Regions from separate parts of the Sulfitobacter sp. W002 genome, predicted to be linked through region 2. Evidence: riboswitches for the same ligand, from Rfam matches in the RefSeq annotation. Region 2 holds a riboswitch; the other holds the start of a gene.
The links. Region 2 has a riboswitch for thiamine pyrophosphate ahead of thiB (thiamine ABC transporter substrate binding subunit). Riboswitches for the same ligand answer to the same signal wherever they lie in the genome.
Positions count from the first base shown of each region.

Region 1: it holds a riboswitch for thiamine pyrophosphate, as region 2 does, so the genes downstream of both, thiD (bifunctional hydroxymethylpyrimidine kinase/phosphomethylpyrimidine kinase) here and thiB (thiamine ABC transporter substrate binding subunit) in region 2, are expected to answer to the same signal.

Region 1 covers NZ_CP081126.1:1,469,051-1,483,303, forward strand. Annotated here, with positions in the region: gene K3758_RS07255 (D-alanyl-D-alanine carboxypeptidase family protein) at 1-662, opposite strand, end outside; gene K3758_RS07260 (SPOR domain-containing protein) at 685-1,614, opposite strand; tRNA gene K3758_RS07265 (tRNA-Ser) at 1,862-1,951, shown strand; gene K3758_RS07270 (ABC transporter permease) at 1,974-2,726, opposite strand; gene K3758_RS07275 (ABC transporter ATP-binding protein) at 2,726-3,463, opposite strand; gene K3758_RS07280 (TenA family protein) at 3,460-4,143, opposite strand; gene K3758_RS07285 (ABC transporter substrate-binding protein) at 4,140-5,087, opposite strand; gene K3758_RS07290 (HesA/MoeB/ThiF family protein) at 5,124-6,086, opposite strand; gene K3758_RS07295 (thiamine phosphate synthase) at 6,083-6,679, opposite strand; gene K3758_RS07300 (thiazole synthase) at 6,676-7,437, opposite strand; gene thiS (sulfur carrier protein ThiS) at 7,441-7,638, opposite strand; gene K3758_RS07310 (FAD-dependent oxidoreductase) at 7,628-8,608, opposite strand; gene thiD (bifunctional hydroxymethylpyrimidine kinase/phosphomethylpyrimidine kinase) at 8,601-9,404, opposite strand; TPP riboswitch at 9,471-9,567, opposite strand; gene K3758_RS07320 (error-prone DNA polymerase) at 9,679-13,008, opposite strand; gene K3758_RS07325 (DNA polymerase Y family protein) at 13,008-14,253, opposite strand, start outside.
Region 2 covers NZ_CP081126.1:189,197-203,449, forward strand. Annotated here, with positions in the region: gene K3758_RS00890 (PaaX family transcriptional regulator C-terminal domain-containing protein) at 1-405, opposite strand, end outside; gene paaZ (phenylacetic acid degradation bifunctional protein PaaZ) at 395-2,419, opposite strand; gene K3758_RS00900 (2Fe-2S iron-sulfur cluster-binding protein) at 2,430-3,494, opposite strand; gene paaD (1,2-phenylacetyl-CoA epoxidase subunit PaaD) at 3,502-4,050, opposite strand; gene paaC (1,2-phenylacetyl-CoA epoxidase subunit PaaC) at 4,044-4,766, opposite strand; gene paaB (1,2-phenylacetyl-CoA epoxidase subunit PaaB) at 4,799-5,143, opposite strand; gene paaA (1,2-phenylacetyl-CoA epoxidase subunit PaaA) at 5,149-6,141, opposite strand; gene pcaF (3-oxoadipyl-CoA thiolase) at 6,170-7,375, opposite strand; gene K3758_RS00930 (alkaline phosphatase) at 7,583-9,130, shown strand; gene cobO (cob(I)yrinic acid a,c-diamide adenosyltransferase) at 9,192-9,797, opposite strand; gene K3758_RS00940 (DMT family transporter) at 9,868-10,806, opposite strand; gene aroC (chorismate synthase) at 10,817-11,926, opposite strand; TPP riboswitch at 12,019-12,120, shown strand; gene thiB (thiamine ABC transporter substrate binding subunit) at 12,155-13,132, shown strand; gene K3758_RS00955 (thiamine/thiamine pyrophosphate ABC transporter permease ThiP) at 13,108-14,253, shown strand, end outside.

The sequences.
Region 1 (14,253 bases), 1.3 Mb from region 2:
CCGTCCGCGCCGATGCCGAGACCCAAAAGCGGGTTGCGGTTGGTCTTGTTCTGCGGCGCACGGCCATCAAAAGCAAACTCACGCTCGGCAAAGAGCGGGTAGAACTGCGGGTAATCCGTGATGATGCGGTTGGCCAGCAACCCAAGGTCACGCACCGACATCAGATGCCCCGCCTGCGGCCAGCCGTTGGAGTTGGCGAAGGTGGAATTGGTCATCCCCATCTGCTGCGCGCGCTGTGTCATCAGCCGGGCAAAGCCGTATTCCGTGCCATCGGGGCTCAGCGCTTCGGCGATCACGGCGGAGGCGTCGTTGCCCGAGAGCACGATGATGCCCCGGATCAGGTCTTCGACAGAGACGCGGTCGGTGGTGTCGAGAAACATGGTCGAGCCGCCATAGGACATGGCATGTTCAGACACGGGCAGTTTTTCGACAAGGTCGAGCCCGCCGTTCTGCTTGCCGCGTTCCACGGCCTCAAAGGCCATGTAGAGCGTCATCAGTTTGGACATCGACGCAGGCGGCAGCGGCTCATCCGCGTTTTTGGCCAACAGCACGGTGCCGGTGGTCTGGTCCAGCACATAGGCGGCAGTGGCGCGGGTGTCGAAGGCGGCGGCAGGCTGGAGTGTCAGCACCAGCGCCACGGCGGCAGCAAAAAGGCGGATCATAGGAAGCATTTCCTCCGGTTTGTCAGTTCGACACGGCGTAGGCGTCGGTAAAGCCCTCGGCCTTGACCTTTTTAAGAAGGGTGTCGAGTTCGGATTGGCTTGTGGCGGGGCCGATGACCACGCGCCAGAAGGGTTTGTTGTTGATCGCGCTTTGCTTGACGGTGGGCACCATGCCCGCGCCGCGCATCTGTTTGGCGGTGCGGGTGGCATTGGCCTCAACGCTGAAGATGCCCAGTTGCACGAAGGGTTTGGACAGTTTGGCACCGCTCGCCGTTCGCGCCGGTTTCGGGGCCGCGGCGACTGGCGGTTTGGCCGCCGGGGTGGTGTTGGCTGTGGCGGTGGACGTTGAATTGGCCACCGTGCTGGCCGCCGTACTGGCCGACGCGGTCGCGGCAGGCTCCAACGCCGTGGCCGTCACGGGGGCAGGGGCGGCAAGCGTGCCAGCGGCATCGCCGGTGTTTTCCGCCTCAAAGCTCTCCTCAGAGGCGGCGCTTTCCTCGCGGCGCAGGGCGGTCACGTTCAGCGGGGCCGGGGCGCCCGCCAGAATGCCAAGTGCTGCGGCAGCGTCCGAGGAAATCTGCAACTTCGGGCCGGGCAGTTCCCGCTCACGGCGAAACAGCGCGCCAATCACGAATTTGCCGTTGGCCTCATTGCGCACGATCACGCGCTCAGGCTCGGTCACATCTGGATGCGCGACCCAGACCCCGCCAAGCGAAGGGCGCCCGTCCCACAGACCCTCATCCGTGGCCGAGAACACTTCAGGCGCTTCGACATCGCGCTCGACCAGTTTGGTCGAGGTGCTGCGCGGGGCGCTGGCGCCCTCATTCGCGCCGAAGGGAAGTTTGAAATCGCCGCCTTCACAGCCAGCCAGCAAACCAAGCGCCAGAATGCCCACGCCCAAGCCCGCTGCGCGGCTTTTCTTGATGCGCAACGGTTGATTGTCCCTGCTCATGCCTTTGATGTCCTTGCCTGCTGTCGTCGCGCGCCGCGACCCATGTCCCGCGAGAATGTCGCGCCGTTGGATCGGCACGCCCTTCGCCCCCCTGAAAGGGGCTTTGGCGCAGAGTAACCCGACCGAGCGGCCCTTGAAAAGACCGCGCAGGGCAGATCGGCGAATTTCCCCAAGGGGCAGCAGGGGTCTGGCCGCGAAAATGTGCATTTGCCGAATCAATCTGGGCGCACTAGGAGGAGCGTGCTGCGGAGGAGTGGCAGAGTGGTCGAATGCACCGGTCTTGAAAACCGGCGTGCGTGAGAGCGTACCGTGGGTTCGAATCCCACCTCCTCCGCCACCATGCCCCAGATCGCAGCCCCTTACAGATAAAACCGCCGTGCCGCCCAGCGGGCCAGTGCTTCGACCGCGGTCCACAGCAGCAAGGACAGCGCCGCCAGCACGATCAACGCCGCGAACATCAGAGCGGTCTGGCCGCGGCCATTGGCCATCAGCATCAGATGGCCCAATCCGCGGGAGGAACCGACCCATTCGCCGATCAGCACGGCGAGGGGGCCGTAAACCACCGCGAGACGCAGGCCCGAGATCAGGCCGGGCACCGCATGGGGCAGGCGCAGCAGCAGCGTTTCGCGCCAACGGCTGGCGCCAGAGAGACGCGACAAATCGCTCAGGCCCGTCGGCAGCGCCATCAGCCGGTCAAAGAGAGCAGAGGCAATGGGGAAATAGGTGACAAGCGCGATGGTGACGATTTTGGACGGCATGCCGTAGCCAAGCCAGAGGGTGATGACCGGGGCGAGGGCGAAGACAGGCACGGCTTGGGCCACCACCAGCATCGGGCGTAGCAGCCAGCGCGCGCGGCGCGAAAGGGTCAGCAGCAGCGCTGTCTCAATGCCCAGAAAAATCCCCACACCCAACCCAAGTGCCAGATTCCCCGCCGACCACAGCGCATTCTGCCACAGCAGGGCGGCATTCGCGCCCAGCGCCTGCACGACAAGCCATGGCCCCGGCAGGATGAAACGCGGCACCCCGCTGAGGGTGACCACGAGCTGCCAAATCGCCAAAGCAAGCGCAAAGCATACCGCGCCGCGCCATAGTCTATGCCCCACATGCGCCATCAGGCGACCTGCGCGGGTGCGGCCAGCCCCATCCGGCGGAGGAGATCGGCTTGGGCTGCGAGGGTCTCAGGCGCGTCGATCTCGCGCGGTGGACGCGCTTCGGGCAGGCTGCAGGGGGTGATCCCTTGGCGGCTCACGACCCACGCATGATCGGCCAGCCGTAGGGCTTCGGCAGGGTCATGGGTAATCAGCACGACAGTCCGCCCGCAAAGCAGCCGCGCCGCCAAATCTTGCATTTTAAGGCGGGTCACCACGTCGAGGGCAGAGAAGGGTTCATCCAGCAGGACAACGGGGCGATCTGCGTAGAGGGTGCGCGCAAGGGCGACGCGCTGGCGCTGACCGGCGGAAAGCTCGGCGGGTTTGCGGCCCCCTTCGGCGGCGAGGCCCACTTCGGCCAAAAGCGCAGTGGCGCGGTCAGGAACCGCGCGCTCTCCACGCAGGCGGGCGGGGATGGTGACATTTTCCATGGTGCTCGCCCATGGCAGCAACTGGTCATCCTGCGCCATCATCGCGACACGGGGCGCGAGGGGCCGATCGTCATCGGCTGCGATGCGCCCGTTTAGACGGGCGGCAGAGGGCAGGCCCGCCAGAAGGCGCAACAGCGACGTTTTCCCAACGCCGGACGGGCCGAGCAGCACGTTCCATTGCCCAGCCCTGAGGGTGACATCGAACCCGTCGATCAACGGGGCAGCGGCCCCCTGCAGCGCGCCTGATAAATGAATTTCAGGCGCTGTCATGGTGCGGCGGGCGCAAGCGCCATGCCCCAGAAACCGACTTCAAGCCGGGTCGCGGTATTGAAACGCTCTTTTAGGGTTTTGGCGCGTGGCAGTGTTTTCCAATCCGCGCCCAGACGCCGCCGCAATGCGCCGTCGATCAAAGCGCCAACATCCCGGCAAAGCGCTTGGTAATCTTCGCCGCCATAGACGGCGCACCAATCGGCATAGGGGCCATCATTGCCCCGAAGGCTCAGCCCAATCTCACCATAGCCCAACACACAGGGCGCAAGCGCGGCCATCAGATCAAGGAAATCACCGGAATAGCCCGCCTCTAACACATAGCGTGTATAGGCGAGGTTGCCCGGTGCCTCTGCCGTGGCTTCAAGCGTGGCGCGGTCGATGCCTTGGCGCGCACAGGTTTCCACATGCAGTGGCATCTCTACGTGAACAAGCGCATGGACCGTAGCACTGGCTGCGGCCATCTCATCCAGCGTTTCCGCCTTGGCTGCGGCCAGCGCCCATGCGCGGGCGAAGTGGATCAGAAAGACATAGTCCTGCCGTAGATAGTGCAGATAGCTGGCCTGTGGCAGCGTCCCCGCGCGCAGCTCTTCGACAAAGGCATGGCGGGTGTAGTCCCGCCACGCCTCTCCGGCCCCGCTGCGCCATGCGGCAAAGGCATCGCCGTAGTCGGGTGCCGTCATGGCTTGGCCTGCGCGGTGACATCGACCACCAGATCAGCGGCGGGAATCACGGTCTCGACCACACCGCTTTCCTGCATGAAAGCCTCGAACCGGTCGTAGCGCCCGTGATCCACGGCGGCGGGGCGGGTGGCGAAACGCGGCCATGTGTCTTCCCATGCGCGGGTGTTCAGCTCGTTGCGCAACTCGGCATCGGAGGCAAAAAAGGTCTCGCCGCTGGCAGCCGGATCGTTGACGATATCGGCCGCGGCACGTTCGGTGGCGCGCAGGAAGCGCGCGATCATCTCGCGGTCCATATCCTCGGCATGGGCGACATAGATCAGCTCGTCATAGGCGGGCACGCCTTCGGCCTCGGGATAAAAGCAACGGCCTTCATGGCCTTCGATCTGCATCTGGTTCAACTCGAAATTGCGGAACGCGCCGATCACGCCGTCGACCTGACCCGACATGAGCGCGGGCGAGATCGACCAGCCAATGTTGATCTGCTCAACCTCAGAGGGGGCCAGACCATGGTGGTTCAGCATCGCGTCCAGCAGCATCTCTTGCACGCCTGCCACGGCGAAACCCACTTTCCGGCCCTTGAGGTCTGCCATCTCTTTGACCGGCCCGTCGGCGCGCACCACGAGGCAGCTCAGCGGGGTCTCGACCAAGGTGCCCACGCGGCGCAGGTCCAACCCTTCGCGCTGGGCCAGATGCAGTTCTGGCTGGTAGGAGACCGCCAGATCGACCCGGCCTGCCGCCACCATGCGCGGCGGATCGTTCGGGTCAGCGGGAGAGATCAGTTCCACCTCCAGACCCGCATCGGTGAAATAGCCCTTTTCCTCGGCCAGAATGATCGGCCCGTGGTCGGGGTTGATGAACCAATCCAGCATGACGGTCATCTTGTCTTGGGCCAAGGCCGGTGCGGCGATCAATGTCAGGGCGAGGGGGGTAAGGATGTGTTTCACGAAAGGCTCCATTGTGTGGTTTTGTTCAAGAAAGGGTCAGGCACCGGGCAGGGCCAGCAGGGCGATTTCTCCCGGCCAGCGCGCGCGGAGGGTGTTTGCCGCGTGATGCGCGCGCAGGCCGGTGCGGCAGGCGAGCACGATGCGCGGTGTGGGGTCGGGCAACGGCAAGTCGGGCAGCGCCTCAGGGGGGACATGGCGCGCTTGGGCTGAGAAGGGCGCGGGCGCTTCGGCGCGCAGGTCGATGACCATATCGCGTGGGGCGATCTGGCTCTCGGCGATGAAGCGCACGTGCGACGCAGGTTCGGGCGCGCTGTCAAAGCGAAAGCCCGACATCCGCCATCGTGCGGCGTCCCAGATCATCAGCTGCCCGAGCGGAGAGGGTGATAGCCCCAGCAGCACCGACAGCGCCATCTGCGCCTGCGCCGCGCCGATCATTCCCACAACGGGCCCCAAAACGCCCGACGTGGCACAGGTGGCCGCCGTCTGCGGCAAATCAGGGAAAACGGCGCGGAGAGAGGGGGCAGGCCCACAAAAGCCGCCAACATAGCCCGACATCCCAAGCGCCGAAGCCGAGATCAGCGGCTTGCCTTGCGCCAAGGCCAGATCCGAAAGCGTCAGGCTGGCGGCGAAAGTGTCCGCGCAGTCGAGGGCAATATCGCATTCCGCCAGCAATCCGGGGGCGTTGGCGGGGGTGAGCCATTCGGCACGCGGGGTGAGCGTCACCTCCGGGTTCAGCGCCGCCATCGCGTCGGCCGCGGCGGTGACCTTGGGCCTTCGGATATCGCCCATCCGGTAGAGCGGTTGGCGGTGCAGGTTGCTCTCGGCCACCACATCGCCATCGACCAGCGTGATGCGCCCCACACCGGCCCCGACGAGGTATTGCAGCACTGGCACCGCCAGTGCCCCGGCGCCGACGACGAGCACATGCGCGGCAGCAAGCCGTTCCTGACCCTCGGCACCGACCTGCGGCAGAATGGTCTGCCGGGCGTAGCGGCTCATGCCGTCACCTTGAGCCATTCGCGCATCCGCGCGTCGGGGTCGGCGTCCAGTGTGATATCCGTGACCGCCGCCACCGTGTCGGCCCCGGCGGCAAAGGCCCCCGGCGCACGGGCGACCGACATGCCGCCAATAGCGCAAAGCGGGATGTCTCCGATCCGCGCCTTCCATTCGGTCAGCCGGTCGAGGCCCTGTTCGGTCCATTTCATCTTTTTCAGAATGGTCGGATAGACGGGACCAAGGGCGATGTAATCGGGGGAGAGGGCCAGCGCGCGGTCAAGCTCGGCGTGGTCGTGGGTGGAGATGCCCAGTTTCAGTCCCGCGCGCCGGATCGCGGGGATGTCGGCTGTGTCCAGATCCTCTTGACCCAGATGCAGCCAATCGGCCCCCAGTTCAATCGCCAGTTCCCAATGGTCATTCACCACCAACTGCGCGCCATGCTGGCGGCAGAGGTCGAGCGTAGTGGTGATCTCTTGGCGCAGCAGGTCATGCGGTGCGTCTTTGATGCGCAGCTGCACCAGTTTCACGCCCAAGGGCACCGCCCGCGCAACCCATGCAGCACTGTCGAAAACGGGATAAAAACGCGGCAGGGTCATAGCCAAGCCTTTCCGATCACGGGGGTGGAGGGCACCGCCATATCGCGCTGGCCCATCGGGCCGGAGGCGGCGGCAAGCGCGCCCGCGCGGCAGGCCAGCGCAAAGGCCTCGGCCATGGCAGCGGGGTCGCGGGCTTCGGCGACGGCGGTGTTGAGGAGCACCGCGTCGAACCCCATCTCAAGCGCCTGCGCGGCATGGCTGGGCAGGCCAAGGCCCGCATCGATCACCATCGCCACCTCCGGAAATGCCGCCCGTAGACTGCGCAGCCCGTGCAGATTGTTCAGCCCCAGCCCCGACCCAATCGGCGCGCCCCAAGGCATCAGCACCCGGCAGCCCGCATCGACCAGCCGCCCGGCCAGCACCTGATCTTCGGTGGTGTAGGGAAAGACCTCGAACCCATCGGCGCAAAGCGCCTCGGCGGCCTCAACCAAGCCGAAGGGGTCAGGCTGCAGGGTGTCGGCATGGCCGATAACCTCAAGCTTGATCCAATTGGTCCCGAAATACTCCCGCGCCATCTGTGCCGTGGTGATCGCCTCACGCGCCGAATGGCAACCGGCGGTGTTGGGCAGCAGATGCGCGCCAAGTCCGCGCACCATGTCCCAAAACGCCTGACCCGCGCCCTGTTCGCGGCGCAGCGAAACGGTTGCCACCGGGGCGGCACTTTGGCGAAAGGCGGCTTCCATCACCGCGGGCGAGGGGTAGCGCGCGGTGCCCAGCATCAGCGGCAGGGACAGAGAAACGCCGTAAAAGTCGCGCATCGCTTAGCCCCCCTGCATGGCGCTGAGCACTTCAAGCCGGTCGCCATCGCTGAGCCTCGTCGCACCCCGCGCGCCTGCGGGGACAAAATTGCCGTTGAGTGCGGTGGCGACCTTGGCTTCGCCCCAGCCAAGCTCCACCAAGGCCGCGTTAAGCTGCGTGGCTGTGACCTCGCGCGCCTCGCCGTTCACTTCAATTTTCACGGAATAATTCCCCCGTTGTCGCTGTTGCAAGAAAGGCTGCGGCCTGTTCTGCCAAGGCCGGTGCCATAAGAAATCCGTGCCGAAACAGCCCGTTAAGATGCAGCACCGCGCCGCGTTGCACGATGCCGGGAAGGTTGTCGGCAAAGGCGGGGCGCAGGTCGGCGCCCATCTCGATGATCTCCCCTTCGGCAAAGCGCGGGTCGAGCGCATAGGCCGCCGAGAGCAGTTCCAGCGCCGAGCGCGCGGTCATTTGGGCCCGGCTGGCGCTTTCGATCTGGGTCGCGCCCAGCATGTAAATTCCGTTCCCACGCGGCACCACATAGAGCGGGTGGCGCGGGTGCAGCAGGCGGATCGGGCGGGTGAGGGTGATCTCAGGCGCGCGCAGCAAGATCATCTCGCCGCGCACCGCCCGCAGGCCGGGCAGGTCGGCGCTGGCGGCCATGCCACGGCAGTCGATCACCGGGCCTGCGACCTTGGATGGGGTGAGGGGCGTGGGCTCGACCTTCACCCCATGGGCGGCGAGCGTTTGGGTCAGATCATGCAGGGCTTGGCGCGGGTTCAGGTGCGCTTCCTCCTCAAAGAACAGCCCGCGCCGATGACGCCCGGTAAGCTCGGGCTCGAGCGCCGCGATGGCCTCGGCGTCACGTGGGGTGTGGCCTTCGGTCCGGTCGGCGAACCGTTGGATCTCAGCGCGGTCACGTTCCGGGGCGATGACCAGTGTGCCCCTGTGGGTGACCTCGGTGACCTCAGACCAGAGCGCCGCGGCACGCCGCCCGTGGGTCACCACCGCAGGCTCGCTCAGCGCGCCTTCGCAGAAGGGGGCCAACATACCGCCCGCCCACCACGAACAGCCATGCGGCCCGGGCGTGCCTTTGCGGTCGACCAACAGGGGCCGCAGCCCCTGCGCCAGACAGGCCCGCGCTGCCCAAAGCCCCGCAACCCCTGCGCCGATGATGGTGACGTCACTCATGGGGCCAAACCGCGTGGAAATGATGCACCGGGCCATGGCCACGGCCGATGTTGAGGGTGTCGCCAGCGGCAATGGCGCGTTGCAGATAGGCATGCGCAGCCTGCACGGCCTGCGGCAACGTCTGCCCCCGCGCCAGCCCTGCGGCGATGGCGGCGGAAAGGGTGCAGCCGGTGCCGTGGGTGTTGGCGGTGTGCTGGCGGGGCGCGGAAAGGCGCAGGGTTTCATCCGCGGTGATCAGCAGATCGACGCAGGTCTCCCCCTTGCCATGCCCGCCCTTCATCAGCACCGCGCCGGGACCGGCCGAGAGCAGGGCGCGGCCCTGTTCCAGCATGGCGGCCTCATTGGTGGCTTCCGGCCTGTCCAGCAGCCGTGCGGCCTCGGGCAGGTTCGGGGTCAGCACATGGGCCAAGGGCAGCATCCGGTCACGCAGTGTCGCCACCGCCTCGGCAGAGAGCAGCGCATCGCCGGATTTTGCCACCATCACCGGGTCGAGCACCACAGGCGCGGCGCAGCCCGCAAGCCCCTCGGCCACGGCGGTGATCGTCTCAGGATCGCCCAACATGCCGATTTTCACTGCGCCAATCGCCAGATCATCGAAGACTGCCGTCATCTGCGCCCGGATCATCGCGGGAGAGATCATCTCGACCCCGGTCACCGCGCGGGTGTTCTGGGCTGTCACGGCGGTGAGCACGCTGGCCCCGTAAACGCCAAGCGCGCTGAAGGTCTTCAGATCGGCCTGAATCCCCGCCCCGCCGCCGCTGTCGGACCCCGCAATCGTTAGTGCTTGAAACGCCATTTGGCCCCCATGTGTTAGATGGGCCAAGGGCGTGTGGATACGGGATAAACGACGGGCCGCATGGGGCCGATGCTTGGTTCCGTTCCCTACGCCGGTACGACCCGGATCAGGTTCGATGGGTCGGTTTTTACCTCTCAGCCTTGCGGCACCCCAACGGATTGCGGGCAGGCTAGCGAGGCGGGCTGGCAGGGTCAACTGGTGATGGTTAATTTATGAGTTGTCGTTCTGTATCAACTATTTGCGAGTCACACTTCATCAAATACATGAAGATTCGTTAATGAAAATCCCGCGACTTCGGGATCACACGCGCGTCGCGCGGATGGCTATGCATCGCCACCTGACCGGGCAGCGGATGGGTCGGGTGATCACCCCGCGTGGTGATGCCGGGCATCGGTGCGTCCGACAGCGATGCAAGCCTGTCAGAGCGGTCCTCAAGCCGGTCGGCCACCACATGGATCACCCGCCCGTCGGTCTGCACGCGCCCTTCGACCACCAGCAGCCGCGCGGCCATGATCGTGGGGCGGTAAAGCTTGAACATATTGGGCCAGATCACGAGGTTCGCCACGCCGCATTCATCCTCCAGCGTGATGAAACAGACCCCCTTGGCGCTGCCCGGCTTTTGCCGCACCAGCACCAGCCCCGCGAGCTTGACCCGCCGCCCATGCCCCATCCGCGCCAGATCGCGGGCCGAAGAAAACCCCTGCGCGGCGAGGCTGGAGCGGTAGAAGGACATCGGATGCGCCTTCAGCGACAGGCGCAGCGTTTGGTAATCGGCCACGACCTGTTCGGCCTTCGGCATCACCGGCAAGGCGACCTCCGGCTCCGGCCCCTGAGCCGCGGCCTCCGCATGGTCGAAGATCGGCAAGGCGGGCGCGTCGCGCAGCCCTTGCGCCTGCCACAGCGCCTGACGCCGGTTGATCCCCATGCTGCGCATCGTGTCGGCGGCGGCCAATTGTCGGATCGCCTTGGCGTTGAGGCCGGCGCGGCTCTTGAGGTCTTCGACATCCACAAAAGGCGTCTCGCGCCGGTCCATGATCCGCGCGCCTGCTTTCTCTTGCAACCCATCCACCATCCGCAGCCCCAAGCGCAGGGCAAAGCCGTCGCCACAAGGCTCCAGCGTGCAGTTCCAGTCGGAGTAATTCACATCGACCGCGCGCACCTCGACCTGATGTTCCCGCGCATCTCGCACGATCTGCGCCGGGGCATAAAATCCCATTGGTTGTGAGTTCAGCAGCGCGCAGGCAAAGGCCGCGGGGTAGTGGCATTTCATCCAACTTGAGACATAGACCAGCTTGGCAAAACTCGCGGCATGGCTTTCGGGAAAGCCGTATTCGCCAAAGCCCTTGATCTGGTCGAAACAGCGCTGCGCGAAGACCGGATCGTAGCCGCGTTTGGTCATCCGGCCCACCATCTTGTCCTGCAGCTTCTCGATCGTCCCACGTGAGCGGAAGGTGGCCATGGCCTTGCGCAACTCATTGGCCTCGGCGGGCGAGAAGCGCGCCGCGTCGATGGAGATCTTCATCGCCTGTTCCTGAAAGATCGGCACGCCCAATGTTCGGCTGAGAATGCTGAACAATTCGTCCTGCGGATAGGCCGGGCCGGGGGCGGGATAGACGACGCTCTCCATCCCCTGACGACGGCGCAGGTAGGGGTGGACCATATCGCCTTGGATCGGGCCGGGGCGGACGATGGCGACTTCGATCACCAGATCATAGAAGACGCGGGGGCGCAGTTTTGGCAGCATGGCCATCTGCGCGCGGCTTTCCACCTGAAACACCCCGAGGCTGTCGCCCCGGCAGAGCATGTCGTAGGTGGGTCGCCCGGTGGCGTCGTCCTCGTGATCCTCCACCGGGACGGTGGCCAGTTCCAGCGGGCGGTCGTAATGCGCCTCGATCAGGTCGAAACATTTGGCGATACAGGTGAGCATGCCGAGGGCGAGGATATCGACCTTGAAGATTTGCAACGCATCGATGTCGTCCTTGTCCCATTCGATGAAACTGCGCTCGGGCATGGCGCCGTTGCCGATGGGGACGATCTCGGTCAGGGGGCGCTCGGTCAGGATGAAGCCGCCGACGTGCTGGGACAGGTGGCGCGGCATGCCGATCATCTGTTTGGCCAGCGTCAACACCATGCGCAGATAGGGGTCCGAGAGGTCCAGCCCCGCCTCGCGGGCGCGGTCATCGTCCATCTGGCCCTCGAAACTGCCCCAGATCGTGCCCGCAAGCTTTGAGGTCACGTCTTCGCTGAGCCCCATGGCCTTGCCGACCTCGCGGATGGCCGAGCGTGGGCGGTAGTGGATCACCGTGGCGCAAAGCCCGGCGCGGTGGCGGCCATATTTGCCGTACATGTATTGGATGACCTCTTCGCGCCGCTCATGCTCGAAATCCACGTCGATGTCGGGCGGCTCGTCGCGTTCCTCGGATAGGAACCGCTCGAACAGCAGGTTGTGCACCGCCGGGTCGACCGAGGTGATGCCGAGGCAGAAACAGACCGCCGAATTGGCCGCCGAGCCGCGCCCTTGGCAGAGGATCGGCGGCTCAGCTTCCTCGCGGGCAAAGCGCACGATGTCGTAGATGGTGAGGAAATAGCGGGCGATCTTTTTGGCGGAGATGAGCGCGAATTCCTTTTCGATGGTCTTTTCTACCCCCTCGGGCACGCCTTGCGGGTAGCGCCGCGCCGCGCCCTCCCATGTCAGCCGCGCCAATTCCTCCATCGGGCTGCGGCCTTCGGGGACGATCTCATGTGGGTATTCGTAGGCCAGATCGGTGAGGCGAAAGGTGATCCTGTCCGCCAGCCGTCGCGTCTCGGCGATGGCATGGGGCCAGTCGGCGAAGAGGCGCAGCATCGCCTCGGGCGATTTCAGGTGCCGTTCGGCATTAGCGGCCAAGAGATAGCCCGCTTTCGGCACAATCACGCCCTCGCGGATCGCCACCATCACATCCTGCAAGGGCCGCCGGTGGCGCGCGTGGTAGAGCACATCGTTGGTGGCCAAAATCCTCAGCCCATGGGCGCGGGCCAGCGCATCGAGCCGGTTGATCCGCGCCCGGTCATCGCCACGGTAGAGGAAACTGGCCCCGATATGCCGCATGTCCGGCAGTGCTTTCACCAGACGCGGCAGGCCAGCGGCAAAGACGTCAAGGTTCTCGGGCGGCATGACGATCAGATGCAGCCCTTCGGCGTGTTGGCTCAGCATCTCCAGCGTCAGATGGGTCTCACCCTTTTGCTGCCATTCGCCGTCCACCGATTGCATCTTGCCCGCCGACAGCAGCGTCGAGAGCCGCGCATAAGCGGCGCGGTCTTGCGGATAGGCCAGCAGTTCGGTCCCACAAAGCAGCACCAGACGCGCGCCGATCAGGGGGCGGATATGGGCCTTTTCCGCCTCCACATGCAGCCGCACCACGCCCGCCAGCGTGTTGTGGTCAGCGATGCCGAGGCTGTCATATCCGTGGTGATAGGCCATCTCGATCAGGTCCACGGCGTCCGAGGCCGCGCGCAGGAAGGAAAAGCAACTGGCCAGCCCAAACTCCACGTACTCCGCCCGCGGCGGGTCGGCAAAACCGTCTTCGCCCAAGGTGCGGCGCTTATGTCCTTCCTGCTCGGGCATCAGGCAAAGAGCCCATGCAAAAACCAGCGCGGCTCGGCCCCGCGACCGTCATAGATCACCCCCTCGCGGTAGAGCCAGAAACGCTGGCCGCCCTGGACCTCGACTTTGTAGTAATCGCGCAACCGGGTGCCGGGGCGGTCGCGCCACCATTCCGGCGCGATGCGTTCCGGCCCGGTGTGGCGCGTGGTTTTATAGGTGACGCGCCGCCAGTTGAACTGCGAGGGCGGGCCTTCGGGCACGGCATAGATCACGCGCACCTCTTCGGCGGGGGTCAGCAGACGCAGCGGGCGGTCGCGCAGCAAGGCGGGCGCGGCGGTGGGCGTGCCGTGCAGGGCGTCGACACGTTGCTCCACCCGTTCGGGCTTATGGGTCTCGCGCCACTGCGGCCAGTTGACCTTGTCCGCGCCCAGCTTCGCGGCGAGCCGGTCGAGCAGCCCGGCCACATCCGCCGAAGGGTCGCGTTTGCCGTCGAGGTGGTCTTGCATCAGCGGCAGCGGTTCGCTGGTCAGCGCCTCCAACGTCAGCAGGTCAAAGCCAAAGCCGCTGTCGATGTTTTCCAGTTTGCCGTCGAACAGCCTGCGCAGATGCGCGGGGTCACGGCTGGCCCGCGCCGTGGCGACCCCAAGCGCGCGCCAATCGCCGTCGATGCGGTAGATGGTCAGGCGCAGCCGCCGCGCGCCAAGCTCGGCGCGGGCCAGAAGGGTGCAGAGGTCATCCACCAGCGCGGGCAGATGCGGGGCGGGGTCGAGCACCGGCTCAGGCAGGCGGCTGCGGGTTATGAAATGGCGATGATCCGGCGGGGCGTTCAACGGGTCGGGGGCCTTGCCGAGGGCCTTGTCGAGCAGGATCAGCGGGTTGCGATCGGGCTTGAGGCTGGCAAAGCGCCGCATCAGCGCGGCGCGGGGCAAGTCGCTCAGCGCGCCGATGGTCTTGAGGCCAAGCCGGTCCAAGAGCCGTGTGGTCTGCGCATCCAGCCGCAGGGCGGCGACGGGCAGGGGGGCGAGGGCGGTGGCCACGTCCTCAGCCCCGCAGATCTGCGCGCCGGAGCCGAAGCGTGCCAGTGCCTGCGCGGCACCGGGAGTGGGGGCCATGGCGACCCGCGCGGTCAGCCCCTGTAGCGCAAAACGGCTGCGGAGGTCGCGCAGCATGGCGACCTCTCCGCCGAACAGATGGGTGCAGCCGGTCACGTCCAGCAGCAGGCCATGGTCCTGATCCCGCGCCGTCCAAGGGCACCAGCGCCGCGCC
Region 2 (14,253 bases):
GGCGGCGATGAAACCCGCGTCCCGCAGGGCGCTGTCGGTCTCGCGTCCGTTCTCTTCGGTCACCACCATCTGCCATGGCTCTGACAGGTCCGGCGGCGCGGCGTAGATGCGGGGGCTGGCGGCGGCACTTTCCGCGCGGCCTTGGGCGGTCAGGCTGTGCTGGCTGATCCGCCCGACCTTGTGTGACTGCAACCACCCGTCATTGCGCAGCCGATGGAGCGCCACGCGGCTCGCCTCTGGCCGCACGTCGAGCGCGCCCATGATCGTCGAGAGCACCGGCCCGTCGATCGCATCGCCCTCTCCCTGTGCCAGATCGCCAAACAGGCTGACCATCAGCGACCAGACGCGCTGGCCCCCCAAGCCCGCAAAGGTCGCGACAGCGGGAAGGGAGGGATCAGAGGGCATTCATCGTCAGCAGCTCATATTCCGCGACCGCCTCCTCGCGTTGGTTGGTCAGGGTCACATGCCAGCGCACCTCGCCATATTCCTCGTTGCGCGGCGTCTTGTGCTTGACCGAGAGCCGCACCTTGATGCTGTCGCCTGCCGAGACAGGCTCAAGAAAGCGCAGGTTGTCGAGGCCGGTATTGGCCAGCACCGGGCCGGGGTCGGGCTGCACGAAAAGGCCCGCAGCGAAGCTGAGCAAGAGGTAGCCGTGTGCCACGCGGCCCGGAAAGAAGGGGTTCGCGGCGGCGGCCTCGTCGTCCATATGAGCGTAGAAAGTATCGCCGGTGAAATGGGCGAAGGTCTCGATATCCTCCAGCGTGACCTTGCGGGTGGGCGAGTAGAAGGTTTCGCCCAGATCCAGCTCGGTGAAACGGCGGGTGAAGGGGTGCGCGCGGTCGGTGATCTCTTCCGCCCCCGGCACCCATTGTTTGCCGATCGCGGTGAGGATGTCGGGGCTGCCCTGAATGGCCGTGCGCTGCATGTAATGCATCACGCCGCGAATGCCGCCCAGTTCTTCGCCGCCGCCCGCGCGGCCTGGTCCGCCATGCACCATATGCGGCAGCGGAGAGCCATGGCCCGTGGCCTCCCCCATCGACGTGCGGTTGTTGAAATAGAGCCGTCCGTGGAAGGCTGCGGAGCCCATCGTCAGCTCGCGCGCCACCTCACCGTCATTGGTGATGATCGAGGCGACAAGAGAGCCTTGGCCGCGGTTCAGCAACTGCGAGGCATGGGCCAGATCGCGGTAGGGCATGAGGGTGGAAATTGGGCCGAAAGCCTCGGTGTCATGCACGCGCTCGGCCTTATCTGGGTCGGCACAATGGAACAGCATCGGCGGCAAGAATGCGCCCTTGTCTTTGTCAGCGCCTTTGACTGTGAAGTTGTCGGGGTCGCCAGAAACACGCTCGGCCTCGGCACTCAGCAGCCCCACCTTTTCCAGCACGTCGCGTTTCTGGCTACCCGAGACCAGCGCGCCCATGCGCGTATCCTCGGCACGCGGGTCGCCGATGGTAGTCTTAGCGAGGCGTTCGGACAGGGCCGAGATCACCGCGTCGATCTGCGCCTGCGGCACCATGATGCGGCGGATGGCGGTGCATTTCTGCCCCGCTTTCGCGGTCATCTCGCGCTGCACTTCCTTGACGAAGAGGTCGAACTCTGGCGTCCCCGGCACGGCGTCGGGGCCAAGGACCGAGGCGTTGAGGCTGTCCTGCTCAGACGTGAAGCGCACCGAGTTCTGCAGCAACAAGGGATTGCTGCGCAGTTTCAGCGCGGTATCGGCAGAGCCAGTGAAGGCCACGGCATCCTGACAGTCGAGGTGATCGAGCATGTCGCCCAAGCCGCCGCTGACCAGTTGCAGGGCGCCCTTCGGCAGCAGCCCACTGTCGAGCATCAGCCGCACGCAATGTTCAGTGACGTAGCAGGTCGCCGTTGCCGGTTTTACGATCGCCGGGACACCTGCCAGCAGGGTCGGGGCGAGCTTCTCCAACATGCCCCAGACCGGGAAGTTGAAGGCGTTGATATGCACCGCCACGCCCTGCAGTGGGGTGCATATATGCCGCCCCATGAACTGGCCCTCGCGGCCCAATTGCTCGGGCGCACCGTCGAGATAGACATGCGCGTCCGGCATCTCGCGCCGACCTTTAGAGGCGAAAACCAGCATGGTGCCGATGCCGCCGTCCACGTCGATCTTGTGGTCCGACAGTGTCGCGCCAGTGTCGTAGCTCAGGTCATAGAGCGCCTGTTTGTGCTCCATCAGGTGCAGTGCCAGCGCCTTCAGCATGCGCGCGCGGTCGTGGAAGGTCATGGCGCGCAAGGTAGGGCCGCCGTGGTCGCGGGCAAAGCCTAGCATGGCCTGCGCGTCGAGCGCATCGTTGCCGGCCTGCGCGATGACTTCGCCGGTGATGGCGCTGGCGATGTTGCGGGCGCCCGCACCCGGGGCCAGCCATTCGCCTGCCGCGTAACTGTGAATATCGCGCATGTCGGCTCCTTTAGTGCGTGTCGTAGTCGATGGTGAGCGTATCGCTCAGCGGGTAGCTCTGGCAGGTCAGCACATAGCCGCGCTCGACCTCGTAATCCTCCAGCGCGTGGTTCGAGATCATCTCGACCTCGCCCTCCAGCACCTTGCCCATGCAGGTCGAACAGACCCCGGCCTTGCAGGAGAACGGCGCTTCCTGTCCGTTTTCAAGCGCCGCTTCCAGCACCGATTGGCCCTTCTGCATGGTGAAACTGCGCCGCGCGCCGTCGATGATGACGGTGATTTCGGTGCCGCTCTGCCCCTCGCTGCGCTTGGCCATTTCCTGTTTGGCCAGACGGCCCTGCTGGCTTTCGCTGAAGAGTTCGAATTTGATCTGATCATCGCCCAGGCCGTTGGTCTTAAGCGCCTCGGCAATCGCCAGCATCATCGGTTCGGGGCCGCAGATGAAGGCGGTGTCGATGTTGTCGATCTGAATCCAATGTTTAAACAGCGCATCGCATTTCGCTTGATCGATACGGCCCTCAAACAACTCCATATCCTGACCGGATTCGAGGATGTGGATCACCGTCAGCCGGCCCATATAGCGGTTTTTCAGATCCTCAAGCTCCTCGCGGAACATGATCGTGTTCACCGCGCGGTTGGCATAGACCAGCGTGAATGTCGATTGCGGCTCGCGTTTCAGCACGGTTTTCAGGATCGACAGCACCGGGGTGATGCCCGACCCGCCCGCAAAGCCGAGGTAGTTTTTCGCCACCTCCGGCTCGATCGCGGTGAAGAATTTGCCCTGCGGCGGCATGGCATGGAGCGTATCGCCGACCTTCAATTCGGTATTGGCATAGGTCGAGAAAGCTCCGCCATCGACGCGCTTGATACCTACCTTTAGCTCGCCATCGTCCAACCCGGCGCAGATCGAATAGTTGCGGCGCAGCTCGGTGCCGTCGAAATCCTGCTTGAAGGTCAGGTATTGGCCTTGGGTAAAGGCGAAGGCTTGCGGGTTTTCCGGCTTCAGCGTCAGCACCACCGCATCGCGGATGGTGTGGTGAATATCAGTCACTAACAGGGGGTGAAACTGGCTCATCGGGGCCTCAGATACATTTGAAATAGTCGAAGGGTTCGCGGCAGTCACAGCACCGCCACTGCGCCTTGCAGGGGGTCGAGCCGAACTGGCTGATCCGCTCCACCGCGGTGGATTTGCAATGCGGACAATGTTGCGGCCCACCGGCGGGGCGGGGTGGCGCGATGCCGTAGGCTTCCAGCTTGGCGCGGCCGGTGTCGGTCATCCACTCGGTGGTCCAGGGCGGGGAGAGCTGGCGTTTCAACTCCAGCTTTTCGACCCCATGGCCGTGCAGCGCCATCTCGATATCGAGGTTGATGATGCTGGTGGCCGGGCAGCCCGAATAGGTCGGCGTGATGGTCACGACCAGCGTGTCGCCCTGCCACGCCACATCGCGGATGATGCCCAGATCAGTGAGCGAGATCGCGGGAATCTCGGGGTCTGGGATCGCCGAGAGCCATGCCCAAACCGTCTCTAACGCGGGCTTTTCAGCTAACACGGCACCGCGCGGGGCGGTATCGCGCACGACCCCCGGCACCGGCGCGGGGACCGGCCGGCTGTGGGGGCTGGGTTTCACCATGTGGCGTCCGGGTAGGCGCGCTGCAGCCATTGCATCTGGGTCAACATATGGCCGAGATGTTCGCTGTGCCGCGCGCCGCTTTTTCCGCCTTTGTGGGCGAAATCGTCTTCTGGCTTAGTGAGGGTCGCGGCTGCCAGCGTGTCGCCGACCAACTGGTCATAGCCTGCCCGCAGGCTTTCTGGATCGGGCGCGATGCCCGCCGCGACCATCGCCACATCAACGTCATCGCCGATGAACATCTCGCCGACATAGGGCCAAAGCAGATCAAGCGCCGCCTGCATACGGCGGTGGCTTTCCTCGGTCCCGTCGCCGAGGCCGATCACCGTGACAGAGGAGCGTTCGAGGTGGTAGGTCACTTCCTTGGCGGATTTCTCGGCGATGGCAGAGATTTCCTTGTCACTGGAATCGATCAGCGCGGTCAGCTGCGCCAGATGCCAAGCGTCGAACAGAAACTGCCGCATCATGGTCTGGCCGAAGTCGCCGTTGGGCTGTTCCACCAGCAGGACATTGCGGAAATCCCAGACATCGCGGTGAAAGGCGAGCTTGTCCGCATCGCGGCCTTCGCCCTCAACCTCGCCCGCCAGACCCAGCCACAACTGCGTCTGCCCGATCAGGTCGAGCGCCACGTTCGCCAGCGCAATATCCTCTTCCAGCACCGGCGCCACGCCGCACCATTCGGAGACGCGGTGACCCAGCACCAGCGCGTTGTCCCCCATCCGGCAGAGGAATTCGAACTTAGGATCGGTGCTCACATCGCCCCCACTTCGTCGGGAATGTCGAAGAACGTCGGGTGGCGGTAGACCTTGTCGTTGGCAGGCTCATAAAGCGCGCCTTTTTCCTCGGGCGAGGAAGCGGCGATGGCGCTGGCCTCGACCGCCCAGATGCTCACGCCTTCGTTGCGGCGCGTATAGACGTCGCGGGCGTTCTTGATCGCCATTTCCGCGTCTGCCGCATGCAGGCTGCCGACATGGCGGTGGCTCAGCCCGTGCTGGCCGCGGATGAAGATCTCCCACAGCGGCCATTCGGTCGACCGTGTTTTGCCATGCGGGGCGGCTTCGGTGCCGTCGTATTCACTGGATTCAGGGCTGCTCATGTCGCTTACTCCGCTGCCATTTGTCTGCTGCGCTTTTTCTCGGCGTGGGCCAGAAGCCCCTCGCGCACCCAACGGCCTTCGTCCCAAGCCTTGTTGCGCGCGGCCAACCGTTCGGTGTTGCAGGGGCCATTGCCCTTGAGCACCTGAAAGAACTCTTCCCAATCCGGCTCGGCGAAATCGTAATGGCCGGTCTCTTCGTTGAACTTCAGCGTCTCGTCGGGGATCGCCAGGCCGAGGTATTCCGCCTGCGGCACCGTCTCGTCGACGAACTTCTGGCGCAGCTCGTCGTTGGTGTTCATCTTGATCTTCCAAGCCATCGACTGCGCGGAGTGGACCGAATCCTTGTCCGAGGGGCCGAACATCATCAGCGCGGGGAACCAGAAACGGTTCAGCGCATCTTGGGCCATTTTGCGCTGCGCGTCCGTGCCGTTGGCCATCTTCATCATGATGTCGAAGCCTTGACGCTGGTGGAAGCTCTCTTCCTTGCAGATCCGCACCATCGCGCGGGCATAGGGCCCGTAAGATGTCCGCTGCAGCGGCACTTGGTTCATGATCGCGGCCCCATCGACCAGCCAGCCCACCGCGCCCATATCGGCCCATGTTAGGGTCGGATAATTGAAGATCGACGAATACTTCATCTTGCCCGACAGCAGGTCGCGGGTCATCTGGTCGCGGGTCACGCCCAGCGTCTCGGCCGCGCAATAGAGGTAGAGCCCGTGGCCCGCCTCGTCCTGTACCTTGGCCAGCAGGATCGCCTTACGCTCCAGCGTCGGCGCGCGGGTGATCCAGTTGCCCTCGGGCAATTGGCCGACGATTTCGCTATGCGCGTGCTGACCGATCTGGCGGATCAGGTTCTTGCGGTAGCCGTCGGGCATCCAGTCCTTGGGCTCGATCTTGCCGCCCGCGTTGATACGCTCCTGAAAGGCGCGCTCTTCGGGGTCCATCTCGTCGAGGGATTTGATGCCCTTGCCGGTGGATTTGATCATCTGTGCATACATCGTTCTGTTCCTTTCCGGGAAAGAAGTCTCAGCCTGCGTTTTCGAGGATCAGGGCGACGCCCTGTCCCACGCCCACACACATTGTACATAGCGCGTATTTGCCACCCGTCCGCTTGAGTTGCAGCGCCGCCGTCATCACCAAACGCGCGCCCGACATGCCCAGAGGGTGGCCGATGGCGATGGCGCCGCCGTTGGCGTTCACATGGGGCGCATCATCCGGCACGCCAAGGGCGCGCAGGGTGGCGAGGCCTTGGCTCGCGAAGGCCTCGTTGAGTTCAATCACATCCATCTGCTCGATCGTCAGGCCCGCGCGGTCCAGCACCTTGCGGATTGCGGGGATCGGACCGATGCCCATGACGCGCGGCTCGACACCTGCGGCAGACATGGCGACAACGCGGGCGATGGGGGTGAGGCCGTGGTCTTTCACGCCTGCCTCTGACGCCAGCAGCATCGCCGCCGCGCCATCGTTCACGCCCGAGGCATTGCCTGCAGTCACAGTCAGGTCAGCGCCATTGATGCCGCGTAGCTTGCCGAGTTTTTCCAACGTGGAGCCGGGGCGGGGGTGTTCGTCGCTGTCCACGACAATGTCATCGCCCTTGCGTTGCGGGATGGTGACTGGGGCGATTTCTTCGGCAAAGAGACCTTTTTCGGCCGCCGCGGCATAGCGTTCCTGGCTGCGCGCGGCAAAGGCGTCTTGGTCCTCGCGCGACACATCATGGTCGGCGGCGACGTTGTCGGCGGTTTCGGGCATGGAATCGACGCCGAACTGCGCCTTCATCTTGGGGTTCACAAAGCGCCAGCCGATGGTGGTGTCATAGACGGCGTTGTTGCGGGAAAAGGCTGTTTCCGCCTTGGGCATCACGAAGGGGGCGCGGGACATGCTCTCGATCCCACCGGCGATGGCCAGGTCCATATCTCCGGCGCGGATCGCACGGGCGGCGGCCCCGACGGCATCCATGCCGCTGGCGCAGAGGCGGTTGATCGTGGCCCCCGGGACATCGACGGGCAGACCCGCCAGCAGAGCGGCCATGCGCGCGACGTTGCGATTGTCTTCGCCCGCTTGATTGGCGCAGCCCATGAGGACATCATCGACACGCGCCCAGTCCACCGACGGGTTCCGCTCCATCAGTGCCTTCAGCGGGATCGCGGCCAGATCGTCGGCGCGAACCGAAGAGAGGGCGCCGCCGTAACGGCCAATGGGGGTGCGCTGCGCGTCGCAGATGAATGCCTGCATGGGGGTGCTCCTGTTGTTGCCCCACAATTTACACATCAAGGCGATTCGGTTCAATCAAAATGTTACGGAATAGAATTGCGGCGTTGATTTCGGTAACACGTTACAGCCCTGTCGCCAAAGCTTCGCCAAAGGGTCACGCAGCTGTCGGCGCTCTGTCACGCATAGGGGGTTCTGTGCGGCCATCGCCACCCTCAGAGGAAGCTCAAGATGACCAAACTGATCCGCCCGACCCGTCGCGCTGTGCTGGCGGGCTCCACCGCCTTTGCCGCAAGCCTTGCCATGCCCAGCCTCAGCCGTGCCGCCTCGCGCCCGGTGTTTACCCATGGGGTGCAATCGGGTGATGTTGACACGCAATCCGGCATGATCTGGACCCGCACCGACCGCCCGGCACGGGTGCAGGTTGAAATCTCTACAACCGAAAGCTTCGCCAACGCCCGGCAGCTTGCACCGATGAACGCGCTGCCGAACCACGATCTGGCCGTGAAACGTCTGGTCGAAGGGCTGCCGTCGGATCAGGATATCTTTTACCGCTTCACCGCTGCCGACCTGAGCGACATCAACGCGACCTCCGAGCCGATCATCGGCCAGTTCCGCACCGCGCCCACCGCGCGCCGGGATGTGCGCTTTGCCTGGTCGGGCGATACCGCCGGTCAGGGCTGGGGCATCGACGATGAGGGCATGCGCACCTATGCGACCATGGCCAAACACCGCCCGGATTTTTTCCTGCATTCCGGTGACACCATCTATGCCGATGGCCCGCTCGAGGATGAGGTGCAGCTTGAGGATGGCACGCTGTGGAAAAACACCACGATCATCGATGAGAAACGCAAAGTGGCCGAGACGCTGGACGAATATCGCGGCCAGTGGAAATACAACCTGATGGACGATCATGTGCGCGAGATGAACGCCCATGTGCCGACCTTCATGCAGTGGGACGACCATGAGGTCGTGAACAATTGGTCCTCTTCGCGCAGCCTGATGGAAGACGACCGCTATAGCGAGAAGTCGATTCACGTCCTCGCCGCCCGCGCCTCGCAGGCCTTCCATGAGATGACCCCGCTGCGCATCACCCCCGCTGAGCCGGGGCGGGTTTACCGCAAGATCAACTACGGTCCGATGCTGGATGTCTTTTTCCTCGACCTGCGCAGCTACCGGGGGCCGAACAGCGAGAACATGCAGACCGAGATGTCGCAGGCCACAGAGATCCTCGGGGCCGAGCAGATGGCATGGCTCAAGCGGGAACTGACCAATTCGGCAGCCACGTGGAAGGTCATCGCCTGCGACATGCCCATCGGTCTGGTCGTCGGCGGCGGGGCCGAAGCGGTAGCCAATGGCGACAACGGTGCCGCCAAGGGGCGCGAGCAAGAGATCGCGGGGCTGCTGCGTTTCATCAAGACCGCACAGGTCGATAACGTGGTCTGGTTCACGGCAGATGTGCATTACACCGCCGCGCATTACTACAACCCCGACAAGGCGCAGTTTCAGGATTTCGACCCGTTTTGGGAGTTTGTCTCGGGCCCGCTGCACGCAGGCACCTTTGGTCCGAACGAATTGGACGGCACCTTTGGCCCCGAGTTGAAATACGTCAAAGCGCCGGAGGAGGGTCAGGTGAACCTGCCGCCTTCTGCTGGTCTGCAATTCTTTGGGTTGGTGGATATCGACGCCAAGACCCAGCAGATGAAAGTGCGCCTGATGGACCGTGCCGACACCGAGCTCTACTCGGTGACGCTCGACCCCAAGGGGGCCGCGATCTAAAGACCCGTTTGAGCGGTCGGATTGAGAGGATCGCCCGGATGCGGGCGATCCTTTTCGTGTCTTAGTAATCCACGCCGCGCTGCGCTTTGATGCCCGCTTTGAACGGGTGTTTGACCTCTGACATCTCGGTTACCAGATCGGCATAGTCGCAAAGCTCGGGCCTTGCGTCGCGGCCTGTCAGCACGACGGCGGTGCGTTTGTCGCGGGCATCAAGTCCGGCGATCACGTCTTCGATCTTGAGGTATTCATAGCGGATGGCGATGTTGATCTCATCCATCACCACAAGGTCATATTCCCCGCTCGCCATCATCTCACGTGCCTTGCCGAATGCGGCCTCGGCGGCGGCGATGTCGCGGTTGCGGTCTTGGGTGTCCCAAGTGAAACCTTCGCCCATCGTGTGCCATGTCACCTCGTCGAGTTGTTCAAAGAACAGCCGTTCGCCGGTTTTCCATTTGCCCTTGATGAACTGCACCACGCCAACGCGCTGTTTCCAGCCAAGCGCGCGTACGACGACCCCGAAAGCAGAGGAGGATTTGCCCTTGCCCGGCCCGGTATGGACCAGCACCAGACCCTTTTCCGGGTCTTGCAATTCAGCCACCTTGGCGCGTTGCTCGGCCTGACGCTGCTGCATCTTTTCCTTGTGGTCTTGCGGATCCGCGTCGCTCATCGGTCATCTCCTCTATCCGGTTTCGGGGCACCATAGGCAGTGGCAGGGCCGGGCGAAAGCCCGCAATGAATCACGCTTTAGGATCGGTGACAGACCGCGCCTTGCCGCGTTCCATCCCCAACTGCCGCTCGCGCCAGATCACCAATGCGCCCGCGCTGATCACCAGCGCCGCGCCCGCCAGCATCATCATCGTCGGCAGTTCTGCAAAGAAAATATAGCCGAGCAAGATGGCAAAGAGCATCGAGGTATAGTCGTATGGCGCCAGCATCGAAGCCGAGCCAAAGCGATAAGCCGAGGTGATAAGAATCTGCGCCACTCCGCCGATTAACCCTGCTAACACCAGCAAGCCAAAGGTGTGCAGATCAGGCATGACCCAGCCGAAGGGCAGGGTGAAAAGCGCCAAGATCGATGCAGTGACGGAAAAGTAAAAGACGATCGCGGCGGTGTCTTCGTTCTGCACCAATTGGCGAATGTGGATCTGCACAAGGCTGCGCACCATCGTCGCCATTAGGATCAACAGCGCACCAATCGTGGCTGTCTGTTCCATCGTACCGATGCTGCTGAAACGCGGCCAGAGGATGATCATCACCCCGACCAGCCCGATCGCCACGGCAGTCACGCGGATCAGACGGATTTGTTCGCCCAGCAATACGGCGGCAAGGATCACGGTAAAGATTGGCGTGGCAAAGCCGATGGCGGTGACCTCGGGCAGGGGCAGCAGGCCAAGGCCGGTGAAGGTCAGCCCCATCGCCGTGGTGCCAAACAGCCCGCGCCAGACATGGCCCATCGGGTTCTTGGTCTTGAGCCCGCTTTTCAGTTTGCCGCGTTGCGCCAGCCAGATCAGGATCACCGGAATGGCAAAGAAAGAGCGGAAGAAGACAGACTCGCCCGCCGGCACGTCGTCGGCCAGCGATTTGATGATCGCAGACATGCAGGTAAAAAGCAGGATCGCCGTGATCTTCAGTCCGACGCCAAGGGCGGGGCGGGCGGAGAAATCATCGACTTTCATGCTCTGGTCCTCATGCTTCGGGGCCGATCCGTCCGCGGTTGGTGCCGATCTGCCCGCGGTGCAGCAGCAGGTGATCCAGCAGCACACAGGCCATCATCGCCTCGCCTACCGGCACCGCGCGGATGCCGACGCAGGGGTCATGACGGCCTTTGGTGATGATCTCGGTCTCTTCACCCTGTTTGGTGATGGTACGCCGCGTGGTCAGGATGCTTGAGGTCGGCTTCACCGCAAAACGCACCACGACATCCTGCCCGGTGCTGATCCCGCCCAAGATGCCGCCCGCATGGTTGGAGGAATACTCCGGCCCTTCCGGCCCCATGGTGATCTCATCCGCGTTCAGCTCTCCGGTCAGCATCGCCGCTGACATGCCCTCGCCAATCTCCACCCCTTTGACGGCATTGATGCTCATCATCGCGGCGGCCAGATCGGTGTCGAGCTTGCCATAGACCGGCGCGCCGAGGCCCGCAGGCACGCCGCGCGCGGTGACTTCGATGATCGCACCCACGCTGCTGCCCGATTTGCGCAAACCGTCGAGGTAGTCGGCCCAGTCGCCTGCCGCCTTGGCGTCGGGCACCCAAAACGGGTTCTGCTCGATCTGGTCCCAATCGAACGCATCCCGGTCGATCTTATGCGGACCCATCTGCACCATATAGCCGGTGATCTGCAGGTTCGGGGCCAGCGCCTTGATCGCCTCGCGCGCCAGACCACCCGCCGCCACCCGCGCCGCCGTTTCACGGGCCGAGGAACGCCCACCCCCGCGATAGTCGCGAATGCCGTATTTCTGGAAATAGGTGATGTCGGCATGACCGGGGCGGAACTTGTCCTTGATATCCCCGTAGTCTTTCGAGCGCTGATCGGTGTTTTCGATCATCAGTTGGATGGGCGTGCCTGTCGTCACGCCCTCAAAGGTGCCCGACAGAATCCGCACCTCATCCGCTTCACGCCGCTGCGTGGTGTATTTGTTCTGGCCGGGTTTGCGCTTGTCCAACCACTGTTGGATCATGCCCTCGTCAATCGGCACGCCGGGGGGGCAGCCATCAATCGTGGCGCCAAGGGCGGGACCGTGGCTTTCGCCCCATGTGGTGACCCGGTAAAGATGGCCAAAGCTGTTGATCGACATGGGCGGACCTCCTGTTGTCAAACCCTTAGCCGGGGCAGCGCCCTGCCTCAAGGGGATTTGCCTTGCCAATTGTGCAGGTCCGATCTACCCCTGACGCTACCTCGGGGGGCCTTTGGGCTGAGATGTACGTGTTGTGCGGACCCGTTGAACCTGAACCGGTTAACACCGGCGGAGGGAAGGTCCGGACAGACATCCACCTTTTACCTTTCGCCGCAAAAGGAGGATGCAATGAAGTATCTTACACTTGCTGCGGGCGTCTTGGGCGCATCGGCTGCATGGGCCGAAACGCCTGAATTGACGGTCTATACCTACGACAGTTTCGTCACCGAATGGGGCCCTGGCCCGGCCATCGAAGAGGGGTTTGAGGCCGAATGCGGCTGCGACCTGAAATTCGTCGGCATGGGCGATGGCGCGGCACTGCTGGCGCGGCTCAAGCTCGAAGGCGCGCGCTCTGACGCGGATATCGTGCTGGGGCTCGACACCAGCCTTGTCGCGGCGGCGAAGGAGACCGAGCTGTTCGCGCCGAGCGGGTTGCAGGCCGACTATGATCTGCCGATCACTTGGGAAGATGACGTCTTTGTCCCCTATGACTGGGGCTACTTCGCTTTTGTCCATGGCACGGACCTCTCCGCACCCACTGATTTCAAAGCGCTGGCCGAGAGCGATTTGAAGATTGTCATCCAAGACCCGCGCTCCTCAACCCCCGGTCTGGGTCTGCTGATGTGGGTCAAAACGGCCTATGGCGATGAGGCGCCCGAGGTTTGGGCAGGACTGGCGGATAACGTCGTGACTGTCACCAAGGGCTGGTCCGAGGCTTACGGTCTATTCCTCGAAGGCGAGGCCGACATGGTGCTCAGCTACACGACTTCCCCCGCCTATCACCTGATCGCGGAGGAGGATGACAGCAAGACCGCGGCGCTGTTTGACGAAGGCCACTACATGCAGATCGAAGTGGCGGGGAAGCTCGCGGGGTCGGATCAGCCGGAGCTGGCCGATCAGTTCCTGCAATACCTCGTCTCTGACGCCGCGCAATCGGTGCTGCCGACGACCAACTGGATGTACCCCGCCGTGACGCCCGAGGGAGGTTTGCCCGAAGGGTTCGGCGGGATGATCCAACCGGGCAAGGCGCTGTTGGTGCCCAATGCTGATGTACCTGCGCTCCGTGAAGAGGCTTTGGACGAATGGCTGACCGCGCTGTCGCGTTAAGCGGCAAAACGGGGCTTTTCGCCGCCGCACTGGTCGCGGGCCTGATCCTTGCCGCCCTGGTCGCCGTTTTCAGGGCAGCCGATGTGGCGGCGGGGCTGGGGACGGCGGATTGGGCGGCGGTGCGTTTTACCGTCACGCAGGCGGTGTGGTCGGCGGTGCTTTCTGTGCTGCTGGCTGTGCCGGTCGCCCGCGCCTTGGCGCGGCTGCGGTTCTGGGCGCGCGGGGCGTTGATTACGCTACTCGGCGCGCCTTTTATCCTGCCGGTGATCGTGGCGGTGCTGGGGCTGCTGACGGTCTTTGGCCGTTCGGGCGTGCTCAACCAGTTTGGCGCGGCTCTGGGCCTGCCGCCCGTGTCGATCTACGGGCTGCATGGGGTGGTTCTGGCCCATGTTTTCTTTAATCTTCCGTTGGCGACACGGCTTTTGCTGCAAGGCTGGCAGAGCATACCGTCCGAGCGGTTTCGACTGGCCGGGCAGCTACAAATGACGCCGCGGGCGCTGTTTCTGGCGCTGGAATTGCCGATGCTGCGGCAGGTCTTGCCCGGCGTGGCGGCGTTGATCTTCGTGATTTGCCTGACCAGTTTTGCTGTGGCCCTGACACTGGGTGGCGGGCCACGCGCGACGACGATCGAACTGGCGATCTATCAGGCGTTTCGGTTTGATTTCGACCTCGGTCGCGCCGCGCTTTTGTCGGTGGTGCAGCTTGTGTTGGCGGGCACAGCGGCGGTTGCGGCGCTTTGGCTTATTCCGCCGATCAGCTTGGGCGGTGGGCTGGACCGCCCCCTGCGCCGCTGGGATGCGCTGGGCGGGGGGCAGCGAGCGTTGGACATTACCGTGATTTCGGTTGCCGCATTGTTTTTGCTGCTGCCGCTGGGGGCTGTAGTGCTGCGCGGATTGGTAGGTTTGGGGCAACTGCCGCCTTCGGTGTGGCAAGCTACATTGAATAGCATTCTGGTGGCGGGCTTCAGCGTGATGGTACTTGCCGCACTGGCCTTGCCGATGGCGGGTTGGATCGCCACCCGGCGGCGCGGCGGGGTTGAGGCGATTGGCCTGATGGGGCTGGCCGCCTCGCCGCTGATGATCGGCACGGGCTGGTTCATTCTGATTAACCCGGTGCTCGAC